DNA from 3 places in the Paenibacillus wynnii genome. Region 2 is predicted to be linked to each of the others. Evidence: a T-box and tRNA genes for the amino acid it is inferred to sense, from the RefSeq annotation. Region 2 holds a T-box; the other regions hold tRNA genes.
What was found. A T-box is a leader RNA that pairs with one kind of tRNA and senses whether it is charged. The one in region 2 lies ahead of PWYN_RS27060 (arginine--tRNA ligase), so its partner is inferred to be a tRNA-Arg.
Positions count from the first base shown of each region.

Region 1 (5,123 bases), on a different contig from region 2:
GTAGTGACGCGGACTGATGGAAGTGTCCGTCTAAGCAGTGAGGCTAATGTGTAGGCAAATCCGCACATTGTTAGGCCAGGCTGTGATGGGGAGCGAAAATTGTAGTAGCGAAGGTCATGATCTCACACTGCCAAGAAAAGCCTCTAGCCAGGAGAAGGTGCCCGTACCGCAAACCGACACAGGTAGGCGAGAAGAGAATTCTAAGGCGCGCGGAAGAACTCTCGTTAAGGAACTCGGCAAAATGACCCCGTAACTTCGGGAGAAGGGGTGCCCCGGTAGTGTGAATAGCACGAGGGGGCCGCAGTGAAAAGGCCCAAGCGACTGTTTAGCAAAAACACAGGTCTGTGCGAAGCCGCAAGGCGAAGTATACGGGCTGACGCCTGCCCGGTGCTGGAAGGTTAAGGGGAGCGGTTAGGAGCAATCCGAAGCTGTGAACCGAAGCCCCAGTAAACGGCGGCCGTAACTATAACGGTCCTAAGGTAGCGAAATTCCTTGTCAGGTAAATTCTGACCCGCACGAATGGCGTAACGACTTGGGCGCTGTCTCAACGAGAGATCCGGTGAAATTTTAATACCTGTGAAGATGCAGGTTACCCGCGACAAGACGGAAAGACCCCATGGAGCTTTACTGCAGCTTGATATTGAATTTGGGTACGATCTGTACAGGATAGGTGGGAGCCAGAGAAGTAGGAGCGCAAGCTTCTGCAGAGGCGACGTTGGGATACCACCCTGATCGTATCTAGGTTCTAACCTAGTGCCCTAATCGGGTACGGGGACCGTGTCAGGCGGGCAGTTTGACTGGGGCGGTCGCCTCCTAAAGAGTAACGGAGGCGTTCCAAGGTTCCCTCAGAATGGTTGGAAATCATTCGAAGAGTGCAAAGGCATAAGGGAGCTTGACTGCGAGACCTACAAGTCGAGCAGGGACGAAAGTCGGACTTAGTGATCCGGTGGTACCGCATGGAAGGGCCATCGCTCAACGGATAAAAGCTACCCTGGGGATAACAGGCTTATCTCCCCCAAGAGTCCACATCGACGGGGAGGTTTGGCACCTCGATGTCGGCTCATCGCATCCTGGGGCTGAAGTAGGTCCCAAGGGTTGGGCTGTTCGCCCATTAAAGCGGTACGCGAGCTGGGTTCAGAACGTCGTGAGACAGTTCGGTCCCTATCTGTCGTGGGCGCAGGAAATTTGAGAGGAGCTGTCCTTAGTACGAGAGGACCGGGATGGACGTACCGCTGGTGCATCAGTTGTTCCGCCAGGAGCATGGCTGAGTAGCTACGTACGGACGGGATAAGCGCTGAAAGCATCTAAGCGTGAAGCCCCCCTCAAGATGAGATTTCCCAATTAGTAAGACCCCTTGAAGACGACGAGGTAGATAGGTTGGAGGTGGAAGTGCAGCAATGCATGGAGCTGACCAATACTAATCGGTCGAGGGCTTATCCAAATATCTAAACGCAAATTTGTTTCGGATTCAGTTTTCAGGCGATCAAACGCTTGATATATTCTATGTAATTCGTTTGGTGGCGATAGCGGAGGGGTTCCACACGTACCCATCCCGAACACGACCGTTAAGACCTCCAGCGCCGATGGTACTTGGACCGAAGGGTCCTGGGAGAGTAGGACGCCGCCAAGCGAATAACCACAATGACTGTGGTATTTTTTTTGCTCATAACATTTACATGCGTTAGAAGGGCCCTTAGCTCAGCTGGTTAGAGCGCACCCCTGATAAGGGTGAGGTCGGTGGTTCGAGTCCACTAGGGCCCACCATTTTCCCTGATAGCTCAGTTGGTAGAGCACTCGACTGTTAATCGAGTTGTCACAGGTTCGAGCCCTGTTCGGGGAGCCACTTTGGAGAGGTGTCCGAGTTTGGCCGAAGGAGCACGATTGGAAATCGTGTAGGCGCCACAAGCGTCTCGAGGGTTCGAATCCCTCTCTCTCCGTTGCAATACTTGCTTAGCAAGGGATGAGAACCCTCAGTGGTTCATCGCAGTAATATTTTCTTAGTAGTTTGGCCCGTTGGTCAAGGGGTTAAGACACCTCCCTTTCACGGAGGTAACATGGGTTCGAATCCCATACGGGTCATATCATGGAGGCTTAGCTCAGCTGGGAGAGCATCTGCCTTACAAGCAGAGGGTCGGGGGTTCGAACCCCTCAGCCTCCACCATAATTGTATATTGCTTATGACGCGGGGTGGAGCAGCCCGGTAGCTCGTCGGGCTCATAACCCGAAGGCCGCAGGTTCAAATCCTGCCCCCGCAACCAATTATCTTTATGTGATATTTTCTTGAGTAGTGGTAATGTGGTATAGTTAAACAAGCATATTAGTTACTGACGCGGGGTGGAGCAGCCCGGTAGCTCGTCGGGCTCATAACCCGAAGGCCGCAGGTTCAAATCCTGCCCCCGCAACCAATTATCTTTATGTGATATTTTCTTGAGTAGTGGTAATGTGGTATAGTTAAACAAGCATATTAGTTACTGACGCGGGGTGGAGCAGCCCGGTAGCTCGTCGGGCTCATAACCCGAAGGCCGCAGGTTCAAATCCTGCCCCCGCAACCAATACTTACTTATGTAATTTATCATGGAACCGTGGTGTAGTTGGCCTAACATGCCTGCCTGTCACGCAGGAGATCGCGGGTTCGAATCCCGTCGGTTCCGCCATTTATTTATCGACAAGGATGAGAGCAAGGAAGTTGTTCCGCCATTTCGTTAATTAGTATTGGGGATTAGCCAAGCGGTAAGGCAACGGACTTTGACTCCGTCATGCATAGGTTCAAATCCTATATCCCCAGCCACTTCACCTTATCTTGTGAAGTTAAGTTTCAAAGGTAATTCGAGTAATACTCGGAAGCCTCTTCTATGCGAGCCATTAGCTCAGTTGGTAGAGCACCTGACTTTTAATCAGGGTGTCGAAGGTTCGAATCCTTCATGGCTCACTTTTATTAGTATCGTGCGCGTGTGGCGGAATGGCAGACGCACCAGACTTAGGATCTGGCGTTTCACGACGTGGGGGTTCAAGTCCCTTCACGCGCACCATATTTTGCGGACGTGGCTCAGCGGTAGAGCATCGCCTTGCCAAGGCGAGGGTCGCGGGTTCGATTCCCGTCGTCCGCTCCATATAGATTTTGCGCCCTTAGCTCAGCTGGATAGAGCGTTTGACTACGAATCAAAAGGCCGGGAGTTCGAATCTCTCAGGGCGCGCCATTTATATTCTTATCCCATTTTTAATGTCGGGACGTAGCTCAGCTTGGTAGAGCACCTGGTTTGGGACCAGGGGGTCGCATGTTCAAATCGTGTCGTCCCGATTTTACATTTATGCGGGTGTAGTTCAATGGTAGAACTTTAGCCTTCCAAGCTAATAGCGTGGGTTCGATTCCCATCACCCGCTTACTGATAGACCAAATTAGGAGCTGCGGATTTTCGCGGCTCTTTTTTTTGTTTAACGAAAAAGGCAGTCTAAATCATGGAGATCATGATTAGATGCCTTTTATTCTTTACTGAATTACTACTGTGAATGTCACAATTGCAGCTAAATCAGCTTTGGGTATGGAGCCAGGTGGATTATAGAGAGTGACCAGAAAGTGTAATGGGGAAAAGTATAAAGGGATAGTTTTCAGTATAGACGCTATGATTTCCAAAAAATTTGCAATTATGGTCAGGGAAAAGGGGTGATCCAGTTGCCATTGCATGGCGTGGATCACCCCTTCATCTATAACATGCTATATTCAACTAATGGTTAGTCTTACCCTTATACTTCCTGCGGAGCAGGTAAACCAAGCCCGGCGGCGATACGTCGCCCGAATTCGGGATCGGCTTTGAAGAAATGCCCGATTTGGCGGATTTTGATATCATCTCTGTCGACGGGAGCCATGGCAACCACGATATTTTGCACAAGCCGTAAACGCTCCTCTTCACTGAGCAGACGGTATAAGTCACCGGGCTGTGTGTAGTGATCGTTATGATCATAGGCAACACTGTCTGCTAAGCCGGACACTTCAAAAGAAAGAGGTTTATGTTGTGGTGATTCTGTCGGTCCGCCGTAGCTGTTAGGCTCGTAATAAACGGAACTGCCACCGTTATTGCCGCTAGTCATGGAGCCGTCCCGTTGGTAGTTCTTCACTTCCGCCTTGGGCTGATTAATGGGCAGACTGTTATGATTGGCACCTACACGGTAGCGATGAGCGTCGGAGTAGGCGAACAGACGGCCTTGCAGCATTTTATCAGGAGAGGCTTCAATTCCCGGTACGAAAGAGCCAGGAGAGAAGGTGGCCTGCTCCACTTCTGCAAAATAGTTCTCCGGATTACGGTCCAGCACCATGCGCCCCACTTCAATCAGAGGGTAATCCTTCTGCGACCATACCTTTGTAACATCAAACGGATCGAAACGATACGTATTGGCGTCCTCGATTGGCATCATTTGTACATGTAATCTCCAGACTGGGAAATCTCCTTTATCAATCGCGTTGAATAAGTCTTCTGTATGGTAATCCGGGTTCTCACCGGCAATTTTTGCAGCCAAATTCACATCTAAGTTCTGTACGCCTTGCTCTGTTTTAAAATGATATTTCACCCAGACTGCGCCACCCTCTGCATTTACCCATTTGAACGTGTGGCTTCCGAAACCGTGCATATGTCTCAGTGTAGCTGGTATCCCACGGTCTGACATTAGTATAGACACCTGATGCAGAGACTCAGGAGATAGTGACCAGAAGTCCCAGACGGCATTGGGGTTCTTGAGGTGAGTCTGCGGATGACGTTTCTGTGTATGAATAAAGTCTGGGAATTTGATGGCATCACGAATAAAAAAGACCGGTGTATTATTCCCTACTAGGTCATAATTTCCTTCTTCTGTATAGAACTTAACGGCAAAGCCACGTGGATCACGAACCGTATCAGCTGAGCCCAGCTCGCCGGCAACTGTAGAGAAACGAATGAACATGGGTGTACGTTTTCCTAATTCGGATAAAAAGCTCGCTTTGGTATATTGGGATAAGTCATTGGTTACCTCGAAATATCCATGGGCTCCAGCACCCTTAGCATGGACAACACGCTCCGGGACACGCTCTCGGTTAAAATGCGCTAATTTCTCAAGCAAATGAACATCTTGTATTAAAGCCGGGCCACGGGAGC
Region 1 covers NZ_JQCR01000002.1:1,167,405-1,172,527, reverse strand. Annotated here, with positions in the region: rRNA gene PWYN_RS07880 (23S ribosomal RNA) at 1-1,441, shown strand, start outside; rRNA gene rrf (5S ribosomal RNA) at 1,514-1,630, shown strand; tRNA gene PWYN_RS07870 (tRNA-Ile) at 1,688-1,764, shown strand; tRNA gene PWYN_RS07865 (tRNA-Asn) at 1,768-1,843, shown strand; tRNA gene PWYN_RS07860 (tRNA-Ser) at 1,848-1,937, shown strand; tRNA gene PWYN_RS07855 (tRNA-Glu) at 2,008-2,079, shown strand; tRNA gene PWYN_RS07850 (tRNA-Val) at 2,086-2,161, shown strand; tRNA gene PWYN_RS07845 (tRNA-Met) at 2,182-2,258, shown strand; tRNA gene PWYN_RS07840 (tRNA-Met) at 2,329-2,405, shown strand; tRNA gene PWYN_RS07835 (tRNA-Met) at 2,476-2,552, shown strand; tRNA gene PWYN_RS07830 (tRNA-Asp) at 2,577-2,654, shown strand; tRNA gene PWYN_RS07825 (tRNA-Gln) at 2,714-2,788, shown strand; tRNA gene PWYN_RS07820 (tRNA-Lys) at 2,857-2,929, shown strand; tRNA gene PWYN_RS07815 (tRNA-Leu) at 2,946-3,029, shown strand; tRNA gene PWYN_RS07810 (tRNA-Gly) at 3,036-3,110, shown strand; tRNA gene PWYN_RS07805 (tRNA-Arg) at 3,121-3,197, shown strand; tRNA gene PWYN_RS07800 (tRNA-Pro) at 3,225-3,298, shown strand; tRNA gene PWYN_RS07795 (tRNA-Gly) at 3,311-3,381, shown strand; gene katA (catalase KatA) at 3,742-5,123, opposite strand, start outside.
Region 1: it has a tRNA-Arg gene. The T-box ahead of PWYN_RS27060 (arginine--tRNA ligase) is inferred to sense a tRNA for this amino acid. The anticodon was not compared.

Region 2 (5,123 bases):
AGAAGGCCTTTCACGACCTTCCCCGGGAAGTGGTAGCCAAGCGTGCACGTCCTTTTCTGCTTCGTCGTCTTAAGACCGATGTCCTGAAAGAACTGCCGGACAAGATCGAGTCCTTGCAAGCCTCCGAGCTGCTGCCCGAGCAGAAGAAGCTGTATGTCGCTTATCTGGCGAGGCTACAAAAGGAAGCCCTGAAGCATCTGAACGGGGAGGATTTCCGCAGCAACCGGATCAAAATCCTGGCCGGACTTACTCGTCTGAGACAACTCTGCTGCCATCCTTCGCTATTCGTCGAAGGCTATCAAGGCAGTTCAGCCAAATTTGAGCAGCTGCTCGAGATTATTGAGGAGTGTCGCAGCTCCGGCAAACGGATGCTGGTCTTCTCCCAATTCACGGAGATGCTCAAGTTAATCGGGCGGGAGCTTGGGCTTCAAGGTGTCCCGTATTTCTATCTGGACGGACAGACCCGAGCCTCCCAGCGTGTTGAGCTGTGTAATCAATTTAATGACGGGGAACGCGACTTGTTCCTCATCTCCTTGAAGGCCGGCGGCACCGGACTTAACCTAACCGGAGCAGATACCGTCATCCTGTATGATTTATGGTGGAACCCCGCTGTTGAACAGCAGGCTGCCGACAGAGCACACCGGATCGGGCAGAAAAAGGTAGTCCAAGTTATCCGGCTTGTCACCCAGGGAACGGTAGAGGATAAAATGTACGAGCTGCAGCAGAAGAAAAAAAACCTGATAGATGAAGTTATTCAGCCAGGTCAGGAAGCCTTATCCACCTTAACAGAACAGGATATCCGGGAGATTCTGATGATTTAATGGAGTGCGGGGGAGTAGTGGGGAGCGTTGGCTGGAACCAGCGGGGCCTAGCTGATACTGACGGGACTAGCTAGATTTAGCTGGTTCTAGCTGGTTCTAGCTGGTTCTAGCTGGTTCTAGCTGGTTAACTACCGGTTTCTTGCGGCTCCACTTGCCCCCCTTCCTCATCTACTGGATCCACGACTGATTTTTCCGTTGCGCAACCCATTTAGTTGTATTTAATACACTTAAAATACTACAGGCAGCACTACTAAAGTAAATAGGTGTATTTAATGCAACTATTTTCAGCATTTCCCGTCAAAAAGGCCATTTTCCCTAATTATAAGTGCATAAAGTACAATTAAAGTTCAAACAAGGCCGCTTTAAGCTGAAATAACTGCATAAAATACAACTTCTCTGCCGGAGTTGCCTCATATCTCCGATTTGACTGGAATAAGACATAACACAGAACCAGGGAGGCTAGCCGTAAGGCTTAGCACTCCTGGTTTTGATTATAAATCATAAATCAGATGTTACTTTCTTAATTGATCGTTATTCCTGCACTAGTGTAGCCATCAATGGTTGATGCCACATCAAGCCCTGCTGTTACAGTGGCGGTGAAAACCATTAACAAACGATCTTCAGGCGCTACTGCAATACTCAGTCCCGTAGTTCAAACCATTGCTTATAGTTCCAATAGATAGAACTCCTATTAACGCCGGACTTAAGGTTACTAGGGCTCCCGGCATCGCAGTGAAGATATTATCTGGTGTAGTAGAAATATATAATTGTGCTGTAACGTCGTGCTGAGATAGGCAGCCATAGGTGTAATCGTTCCGGTACGAGGTGATGAAAAGGCAAAGTTCAACGGAGATCCAACCGCTCCTGTAAGATTTATAGTTCCGCCAGCAGCAGTAACTCCAGTAGTGCTATTCCCAAAACCCACCAAGCTGGATGAATTCGCAAGCCCCCCCTAAAACAGTAGTCATACTCACAGGAAGCCCCGAAGAATAAGCAATAATAGCACCTTCACCAGCAGCACCCGTTTCACCTGTCGCTCCAGTAGGTCCCGCCGGTCCGGTAGCCCCAGTTACTCCCATCACTCCTTTTCTCCCAGCAATTCAGAAGAGACTAACCGATGGGCGGTTACAAGTTGACCTGATGAGTCTTTTCCCCAAAAAGAGATCTGGACTTCCTCTTCTGCCATACCTGATGTCGTAAAAGTAAATTCAAATGCATCCAGGTTCGCATAATAATTCCTTGTTACCACCTGATTGGGTGCCAAATTTAAAAATTCGCTAACATATAACGTTCTAGTTCCGTTCAAATGATAGCCTTCGATTAGCGCTGATGCGGCATTTCCACTGCTTCGATTATCCACTTTGATTGTAATTTGCTGAGTAGGTCTGACACCGGTAACCATTGATACGTTATTTTCTATCGGTCCTGTTGATAAAAAGGCCATGTCTACAGTTCTCCTTTAAAATTTTATATGAATCTACTATCCTAAATTTTCCTGAGCCACAACTCTAAAACTGCTCACCAATTGACCTGAGGCCTGTTTCCCCCAGACAGATACCTCTACCTCATTCTCTGCTGCCCCTCCGATCGCAAATAAAAACTCAAGAGCATCCAGATCGGCAAAATAATGCTTAGTTATTACGGTATTTGGAGCCACAATAATTCCTTCACTTACATATATAGTTCTTGTAGTACCGAGTACATAACCTTGAATAACCACAGAAGAACCATTTACAGCGTCCCGGTTAAGGATTTTAACGGTGACCTGTTGGGTCGGCCTGATCCCGAGGACGGGACTATTTTCGATGGGTCCTGTTGACAAAATTGCCATGCGTCTTAACTCCTCCCTTCTATTTCTGACTTATGATTTTAGAAACGCTCAACATACTAATATTCCAACCTTAAAATGTGGGTGTGGACATTAGCGATTCTTAAGCCGTATTTCCTTTAGTCGTATATATGCAGAGCTATTGATTTCTTTGTGAAATTCGTTATACTGGTAAAAATATATACAATCGATGAGCGGGAGAGTAATTACCCTTGATCTAGTCCTCAGCGAGCCGGAAGAGTGAAAGCCGGTACAGATCAAAGTAATGAAGCGCACCCGGGAGATGGACTTCTGAACAGATTAGTAGGAAGCCCCGGCTGAAGGCCGTTATTCTGTAAAGTGGCTAGACTTGCCCGTCTAGCAACGAGAGTGGTACCGCGAGCGCTAAAGCCCTCGTCTCTTTTGAGACGAGGGCTTTTTTGTATTTTAAAGGAGGTCAACCTATGTTCAGCCAACTTATCAGAACCAACCTGGAACAGAGTGTCAGAGGCGTATTTAATAGTCTGAGTATTACTTATACCGGTGAGATTAACGTTCGTATTGAACAGCCCGCTAATCTGGAGCATGGCGATTATTCGAGCAGTATCGCAATGCAGATGGCAAAAATTGTGCGGAAGGCTCCTATGGGAATAGCTGAACTAGTGAAGGCAGAAATTCAAAAGCAGGGTTATATGGAAGGGCTATTAGACAAAGTCGAAGTCGCAGCTCCCGGGTTCATCAATTTGTATGTCAACTGGCAGGAGTGGGCCGGACGCACCTTCGAGCTCCCTCCAAATTCCGGGGAAAAAGCAGTAATAGAGCACACTTCTATAAATCCGAACAAATCAGCGCACATCGGGCACTTAAGAAACTCCTGTATCGGGGATGCTTTGGTCCGTATTTTGAAAAGAACAGGATACAACGTAGAGGTTCATAATTACATAGACGATTTGGGGAATCAGCTGGCGGATACAGTTGTTGGGTTATTAAATATACCTTTTGAGGGTGAGCATATCCGTTTTGGGGACTATTGCTGGGATATCTATTCCAGAGTGAACAAGGAGTATGCGCGAAATCCAGAGATGACGGACAAACGTACCGATATTCTACATGCCCTGGAAAGAGGCGGCGAAAATGAGGCCTGGCTGGGAAATCTTGTAGCTGAACGTATTGTGAGAGAGCATGTGGAGGAGATGAAGAGCTTCGGCATTGAGTATGACCTACTCGTATGGGAGAGCAGCATTGTTAGGGAGGGTTTTTGGTCATCGGCATTTCAGCTGCTTGTAAAAACAGAGGTTTTTGTTCAAGAAAAGGAAGGTAAACTGGCAGGCTGCTGGGTACTGAAGCAATCCTCGGTGGCGGACGCTGAGGCAGAAGTTGATGAATATAATATCGATAAGGTGCTTGTGCGCTCCAACGGCATTTTAACGTATACAGCCAAAGACATCGCCTATCATCTGTGGAAATTCGGTCTGCTCGAAAAAGACTTCTCGTACCATGAGTTTACAGCAGGCTTATGGACAACGGGTTTAACTACCGGACGGGCTTTATCTTTTGGAAAAGCGGACATGGTTATTAACGTCATCGACTACAGACAGGAATATCCGCAGCAGATGGTAAAACAGGCCTTGCAAGTACTGGGGTATACAGATCAGGCCGAGAAGCTTCATCATGTAAGCTATGGCGTGGTTTCGCTGAGTCCGGCTTCCGCGGCTGAACTGGGAATTGATATTTCGGATGGCAGAACCTCCTATGCCATGTCCGGGCGTCAGGGTATAGGTGTGAAGGTAACCGATTTGGTTCTGCTTATGGAGAAGGCTATTGAGCAATCACGTTCTGATAAAAGTGGCCTTTCCAGCAAGGACATCGCTACCGCTGCGATCCGCTATTATCTGCTCCGTTTCAATTTAGGGACTGAGATTATATTTGATTTCCGGCAGGCTACAGAAATATCCGGGAATACGGGCGTATATCTGATGTATACGTATGCCCGTGCGAACAGTGTGTTGAGCAAGGCTGCAGCAACCAATCTAATGGATGATGCTCTATTGCCGCAATTTCCAGCCGAATTTGAAAAAGCGGAGTCCGCACTGCTGAGACATCTCAGCACATGGGAAGATACATTATTTCTTGCCAGCAAGGAACTGACCCCGAGCACACTCTGTAACTACGTGCATACATTGGCTACTTTGTTCAATAATTTTTACTCTCTGTGTCCCATTCTTAAGGGTGCGGAGTCTTCCATTCAGTTCCGGCTCTGGCTCACCTCAAGAGTTATCCATACTTTAGGCGATGTCCTTCGGGTGCTGGGACTGCCTACACCAAACCGAATGTAATTAACTTAAGTAGTGTTCTGAGAGACGCTCCGTGAACGGAACGTTGTTACAATCGCTGTTGTCTCCAGATGTATTGAATTACACTTAGCCGTGTACATCCGGAGACAAAGGCGAACGCTACCGCTTTTCCGCAATCATTCCGTCCTCTCCGCTGCTTTC
Region 2 covers NZ_JQCR01000003.1:2,515,628-2,520,750, forward strand. Annotated here, with positions in the region: gene PWYN_RS27040 (DEAD/DEAH box helicase) at 1-821, shown strand, start outside; gene PWYN_RS30495 (hypothetical protein) at 1,730-1,903, opposite strand; gene PWYN_RS27050 (hypothetical protein) at 1,900-2,265, opposite strand; gene PWYN_RS27055 (hypothetical protein) at 2,302-2,652, opposite strand; T-box leader at 2,831-3,053, shown strand; gene PWYN_RS27060 (arginine--tRNA ligase) at 3,093-4,964, shown strand.

Region 3 (5,123 bases), on a different contig from region 2:
AGATATCTGAAACAACTTCGTGAAGAAAAGGGTCTGACGATCAACCAACTGGCAGCAGCGGCCGGTATAAGCGGATCACAAATTTCACGTATTGAGAATGGACTTAGGGGAATACCGAAACCCTCTACACTACGTAAAATTTCTGAGGCGACAAAGGTTCCCTATGAGTTATTAATGGATCAAGCCGGTTACTTGCAGGAGGCTGAACTGGCTTCTGTTGAAGTAGTTCCAGAATGGGCTACGAGTAAAGACAAGCGTGATTTCCGGAAAATGTTGGAGGATGACGGAGAATTAATGTTTGATGGTATTCCTTTAAATAAGGAGGACAGGCAGCGGATTAAGGATGTACTGACCGGCTTATTCTGGGAAGCTAAGCAAATGAACAAAAGAAATAAGCCTATTCATAGACCCCATTCAGAAGAATAGAGCATGCCCACCAATACTTTAAAGATGCTGCAGGTGAAAAAGATGGATGAATTAATCGATAAACTGATAAAAAAATATAAAACCAATTGCCCTTTTGAGCTTTCCAGAGCACTCGGCATTCATATTCGGTTTATGAATTTGGGGGAGGATACCAAGGGGTTATATTATCGTAAGTTAAGAAGAAGGTTTATTGTCATTCATAATGAGCTGCCTATCGAGTGGCAGCGCTTTGTTTGCGCACATGAATTGGGGCACGATCGTTTACATAAGGGCATTAATCGTTTTTTTCTAGAGGAGAGTTCTTACTTTTGTCCTGGCAAATTGGAACGGCAAGCCAATTCCTTTGCAGTAAAGCTGCTATTAGCCAATTCCTCTCCAGAACAAGGAGAATCTTTAGAGATCTATTATTCGCGGATAGGTATACCACATGAGATTCAATTTATGTAACAGTTAATACTGAAACTAAATTAATAGAGAGACTAAGTCTAGCAATTACATAAACAAAAAACTCTTACCGAAGTAAGAGTTTAGTGACAACTATATAGTTGTAGTATCGGGACGACACGATTTGAACATGCGACCCCCTGGTCCCAAACCAGGTGCTCTACCAAGCTGAGCTACGTCCCGTAATAAAATGAAAAGTTGGAGCGGGTGATGGGAATCGAACCCACGCTATTAGCTTGGAAGGCTAAAGTTCTACCATTGAACTACACCCGCATAAATGTAAAATCGGGACGACACGATTTGAACATGCGACCCCCTGGTCCCAAACCAGGTGCTCTACCAAGCTGAGCTACGTCCCGACAGTATTAATGGGATAAGAATATAAATGGCGCGCCCTGAGAGATTCGAACTCCCGGCCTTTTGATTCGTAGTCAAACGCTCTATCCAGCTGAGCTAAGGGCGCAAAAATAATGGAGCGGACGACGGGAATCGAACCCGCGACCCTCGCCTTGGCAAGGCGATGCTCTACCGCTGAGCCACGTCCGCAAATCATATGGTGCGCGTAGAGGGACTTGAACCCCCACGTCGTGAAACGCCAGATCCTAAGTCTGGTGCGTCTGCCAATTCCGCCATACGCGCATGATAATAATAAAAGTGAGCCATGAAGGATTCGAACCTTCGACACCCTGATTAAAAGTCAGGTGCTCTACCAACTGAGCTAATGGCTCGCATCTGGCTGGGGATATAGGATTTGAACCTATGAATGACGGAGTCAAAGTCCGTTGCCTTACCACTTGGCTAATCCCCATTGATGATACCTATATATTCTCCATAATCCTCATAGATATGTGAGCGATTATGGTGGAGGCTGAGGGGATCGAACCCCCGACCCTCTGCTTGTAAGGCAGATGCTCTCCCAGCTGAGCTAAGCCTCCATATGTATGGTGACCCTCAAGGGGTAATGATAGGAAAATTTGGTGACCCGTATGGGATTCGAACCCATGTTACCTCCGTGAAAGGGAGGTGTCTTAACCCCTTGACCAACGGGCCGCTAAAAATCTGTGGAGCTCTCAACCGGATTCGAACCGGTGACCTCATCCTTACCATGGATGCACTCTACCTACTGAGCTATGAGAGCATGGCTCCCCGAACAGGGCTCGAACCTGTGACAACTCGATTAACAGTCGAGTGCTCTACCAACTGAGCTATCAGGGAATATCCGCTTGGCAACGTCCTACTCTCCCAGGACCCTTCGGTCCAAGTACCATCGGCGCTGGAGGTCTTAACGGTCGTGTTCGGGATGGGTACGCGTGGAACCCCTCCGCTATCGCCACCAAACGGCAGGCTTAATCGCCTGAAAACTGAATCCGAAACAAATCTGCGTTTAGATATTTGGATAAGCCCTCGACCGATTAGTATTGGTCAGCTCCATGCATTGCTGCACTTCCACCTCCAACCTATCTACCTCGTCGTCTTCAAGGGGTCTTACTAATTGGGAAATCTCATCTTGAGGGGGGCTTCACGCTTAGATGCTTTCAGCGCTTATCCCGTCCGTACGTAGCTACTCAGCCATGCTCCTGGCGGAACAACTGATGCACCAGCGGTACGTCCATCCCGGTCCTCTCGTACTAAGGACAGCTCCTCTCAAATTTCCTGCGCCCACGACAGATAGGGACCGAACTGTCTCACGACGTTCTGAACCCAGCTCGCGTACCGCTTTAATGGGCGAACAGCCCAACCCTTGGGACCTACTTCAGCCCCAGGATGCGATGAGCCGACATCGAGGTGCCAAACCTCCCCGTCGATGTGGACTCTTGGGGGAGATAAGCCTGTTATCCCCAGGGTAGCTTTTATCCGTTGAGCGATGGCCCTTCCATGCGGTACCACCGGATCACTAAGTCCGACTTTCGTCCCTGCTCGACTTGTAGGTCTCGCAGTCAAGCTCCCTTATGCCTTTGCACTCTTCGAATGATTTCCAACCATTCTGAGGGAACCTTGGAACGCCTCCGTTACTCTTTAGGAGGCGACCGCCCCAGTCAAACTGCCCGCCTGACACGGTCCCCGTACCCGATTAGGGCACTAGGTTAGAACCTAGATACGATCAGGGTGGTATCCCAACGTCGCCTCTGCAGAAGCTTGCGCTCCTGCTTCTCAGGCTCCCACCTATCCTGTACAGATCGTACCCAAATTCAATATCAAGCTGCAGTAAAGCTCCATGGGGTCTTTCCGTCTTGTCGCGGGTAACCTGCATCTTCACAGGTATTAAAATTTCACCGGATCTCTCGTTGAGACAGCGCCCAAGTCGTTACGCCATTCGTGCGGGTCAGAATTTACCTGACAAGGAATTTCGCTACCTTAGGACCGTTATAGTTACGGCCGCCGTTTACTGGGGCTTCGGTTCACAGCTTCGGGTTTAACCCCTAACCGCTCCCCTTAACCTTCCAGCACCGGGCAGGCGTCAGCCCGTATACTTCGCCTTGCGGCTTCGCACAGACCTGTGTTTTTGCTAAACAGTCGCTTGGGCCTTTTCACTGCGGCCCCCTCGTGCTATTCACACTACCGGGGCACCCCTTCTCCCGAAGTTACGGGGTCATTTTGCCGAGTTCCTTAACGAGAGTTCTTCCGCGCGCCTTAGAATTCTCTTCTCGCCTACCTGTGTCGGTTTGCGGTACGGGCACCTTCTCCTGGCTAGAGGCTTTTCTTGGCAGTGTGAGATCATGACCTTCGCTACTACAATTTTCGCTCCCCATCACAGCCTGGCCTAATAATGTGCGGATTTGCCTACACATTAGCCTCACTGCTTAGACGGACACTTCCATCAGTCCGCGTCACTACCCTCCTGCGTCACCCCATCGCTCATAGCGGATTACGGTGGTACAGTAATTTCAAACTGTTGTCCTTCGACTACGCCTTTCGGCCTCGCCTTAGGTCCCGACTTACCCTGAGCGGACGAGCCTTCCTCAGGAAACCTTGGGCTTTCGGCGGATCAGATTCTCACTGATCTTTTCGTTACTCATACCGGCATTCTCACTTGTATACGCTCCAGCACTCCTCACGGTATACCTTCAACGTATATACAACGCTCCCCTACCCCAGATACAATGTATCTAGCCATAGCTTCGGTGGTGTGTTTAGCCCCGTTACATTTTCGGCGCAGAGTCACTCGACCAGTGAGCTATTACGCACTCTTTCAATGGTGGCTGCTTCTAAGCCAACATCCTGGTTGTCTGTGCAACTCCACATCCTTTCCCACTTAACACACACTTGGGGACCTTAGCTGATGGTCTGGGCTGTTTCCCTTTCGACAATGGATCTTAGCACTCACTGTCTGACTCCCGGCAATAAGTATATGGCATTCGGAGTTTGACTGATCTTGGTAACCCTTGCGGGCCCCGCAACCAATCAGTGCTCTACCTCCACTACTCTAATACCGAGGCTAGCCCTAAAGCTATTTCGGGGAGAACCAGCTATCTCCGAGTTCGATTGGAATTTCTCCGCTACCCCCACCTCATCCCCGCATTTTTCAACATGCGTGGGTTCGGGCCTCCAGTGCGTGTTACCGCACCTTCACCCTGGACAGGGGTAGATCACACGGTTTCGGGTCTACGTCCACATACTACATCGCCCTATTCAGACTCGCTTTCGCTGCGGCTCCGTCTTCTCGACTTAACCTTGCATGTTAAACGTAACTCGCCGGTTCATTCTACAAAAGGCACGCCATCACCCATAGATAGGGCTCTGACTTTTTGTAAGCACACGGTTTCAGGTTCTATTTCACTCCCCTTCCGGGGTGCTTTTCACCTTTCCCTCACGGTACTGTTTCACTATCGGTCGCCAGGTAGTATTTAGCCTTAGCAGATGGTCCTGCTGGATTCATACGGGGTTTCACGTGCCCCGCACTACTCGGGATCCGTCTCGGAGAGAATACAGTTTAGATTACAGGGCTTTTACCTCTATCGCGGGCCTTTCCAGACCTCTTCATCTACTGTATTCCTTTGTAACTCCATGTGAGACGTCCCACAACCCCAAGGGGCAAGCCCCTTGGTTTAGGCTGTTCCGCGTTCGCTCGCCGCTACTGACGGAATCACTATTGTTTTCTCTTCCTCAGGGTACTTAGATGTTTCAGTTCCCCTGGTCTGCCTCTACATACCCTATGTATTCAGGTATGAGTAACTGCGAATTACCACAGCTGGGTTTCCCCATTCGGACACCCCCGGATCAAAGCTTGCTTACAGCTCCCCGAGGCAGTTTCG
Region 3 covers NZ_JQCR01000001.1:542,440-547,562, forward strand. Annotated here, with positions in the region: gene PWYN_RS02605 (helix-turn-helix domain-containing protein) at 1-426, shown strand, start outside; gene PWYN_RS02610 (ImmA/IrrE family metallo-endopeptidase) at 469-873, shown strand; tRNA gene PWYN_RS02615 (tRNA-Pro) at 980-1,053, opposite strand; tRNA gene PWYN_RS02620 (tRNA-Gly) at 1,070-1,143, opposite strand; tRNA gene PWYN_RS02625 (tRNA-Pro) at 1,156-1,229, opposite strand; tRNA gene PWYN_RS02630 (tRNA-Arg) at 1,257-1,333, opposite strand; tRNA gene PWYN_RS02635 (tRNA-Gly) at 1,342-1,416, opposite strand; tRNA gene PWYN_RS02640 (tRNA-Leu) at 1,425-1,509, opposite strand; tRNA gene PWYN_RS02645 (tRNA-Lys) at 1,526-1,598, opposite strand; tRNA gene PWYN_RS02650 (tRNA-Gln) at 1,604-1,678, opposite strand; tRNA gene PWYN_RS02655 (tRNA-Val) at 1,730-1,805, opposite strand; tRNA gene PWYN_RS02660 (tRNA-Glu) at 1,846-1,920, opposite strand; tRNA gene PWYN_RS02665 (tRNA-Thr) at 1,933-2,008, opposite strand; tRNA gene PWYN_RS02670 (tRNA-Asn) at 2,010-2,085, opposite strand; rRNA gene rrf (5S ribosomal RNA) at 2,092-2,208, opposite strand; rRNA gene PWYN_RS02680 (23S ribosomal RNA) at 2,263-5,123, opposite strand, start outside.
Region 3: it has a tRNA-Arg gene. The T-box ahead of PWYN_RS27060 (arginine--tRNA ligase) is inferred to sense a tRNA for this amino acid. The anticodon was not compared.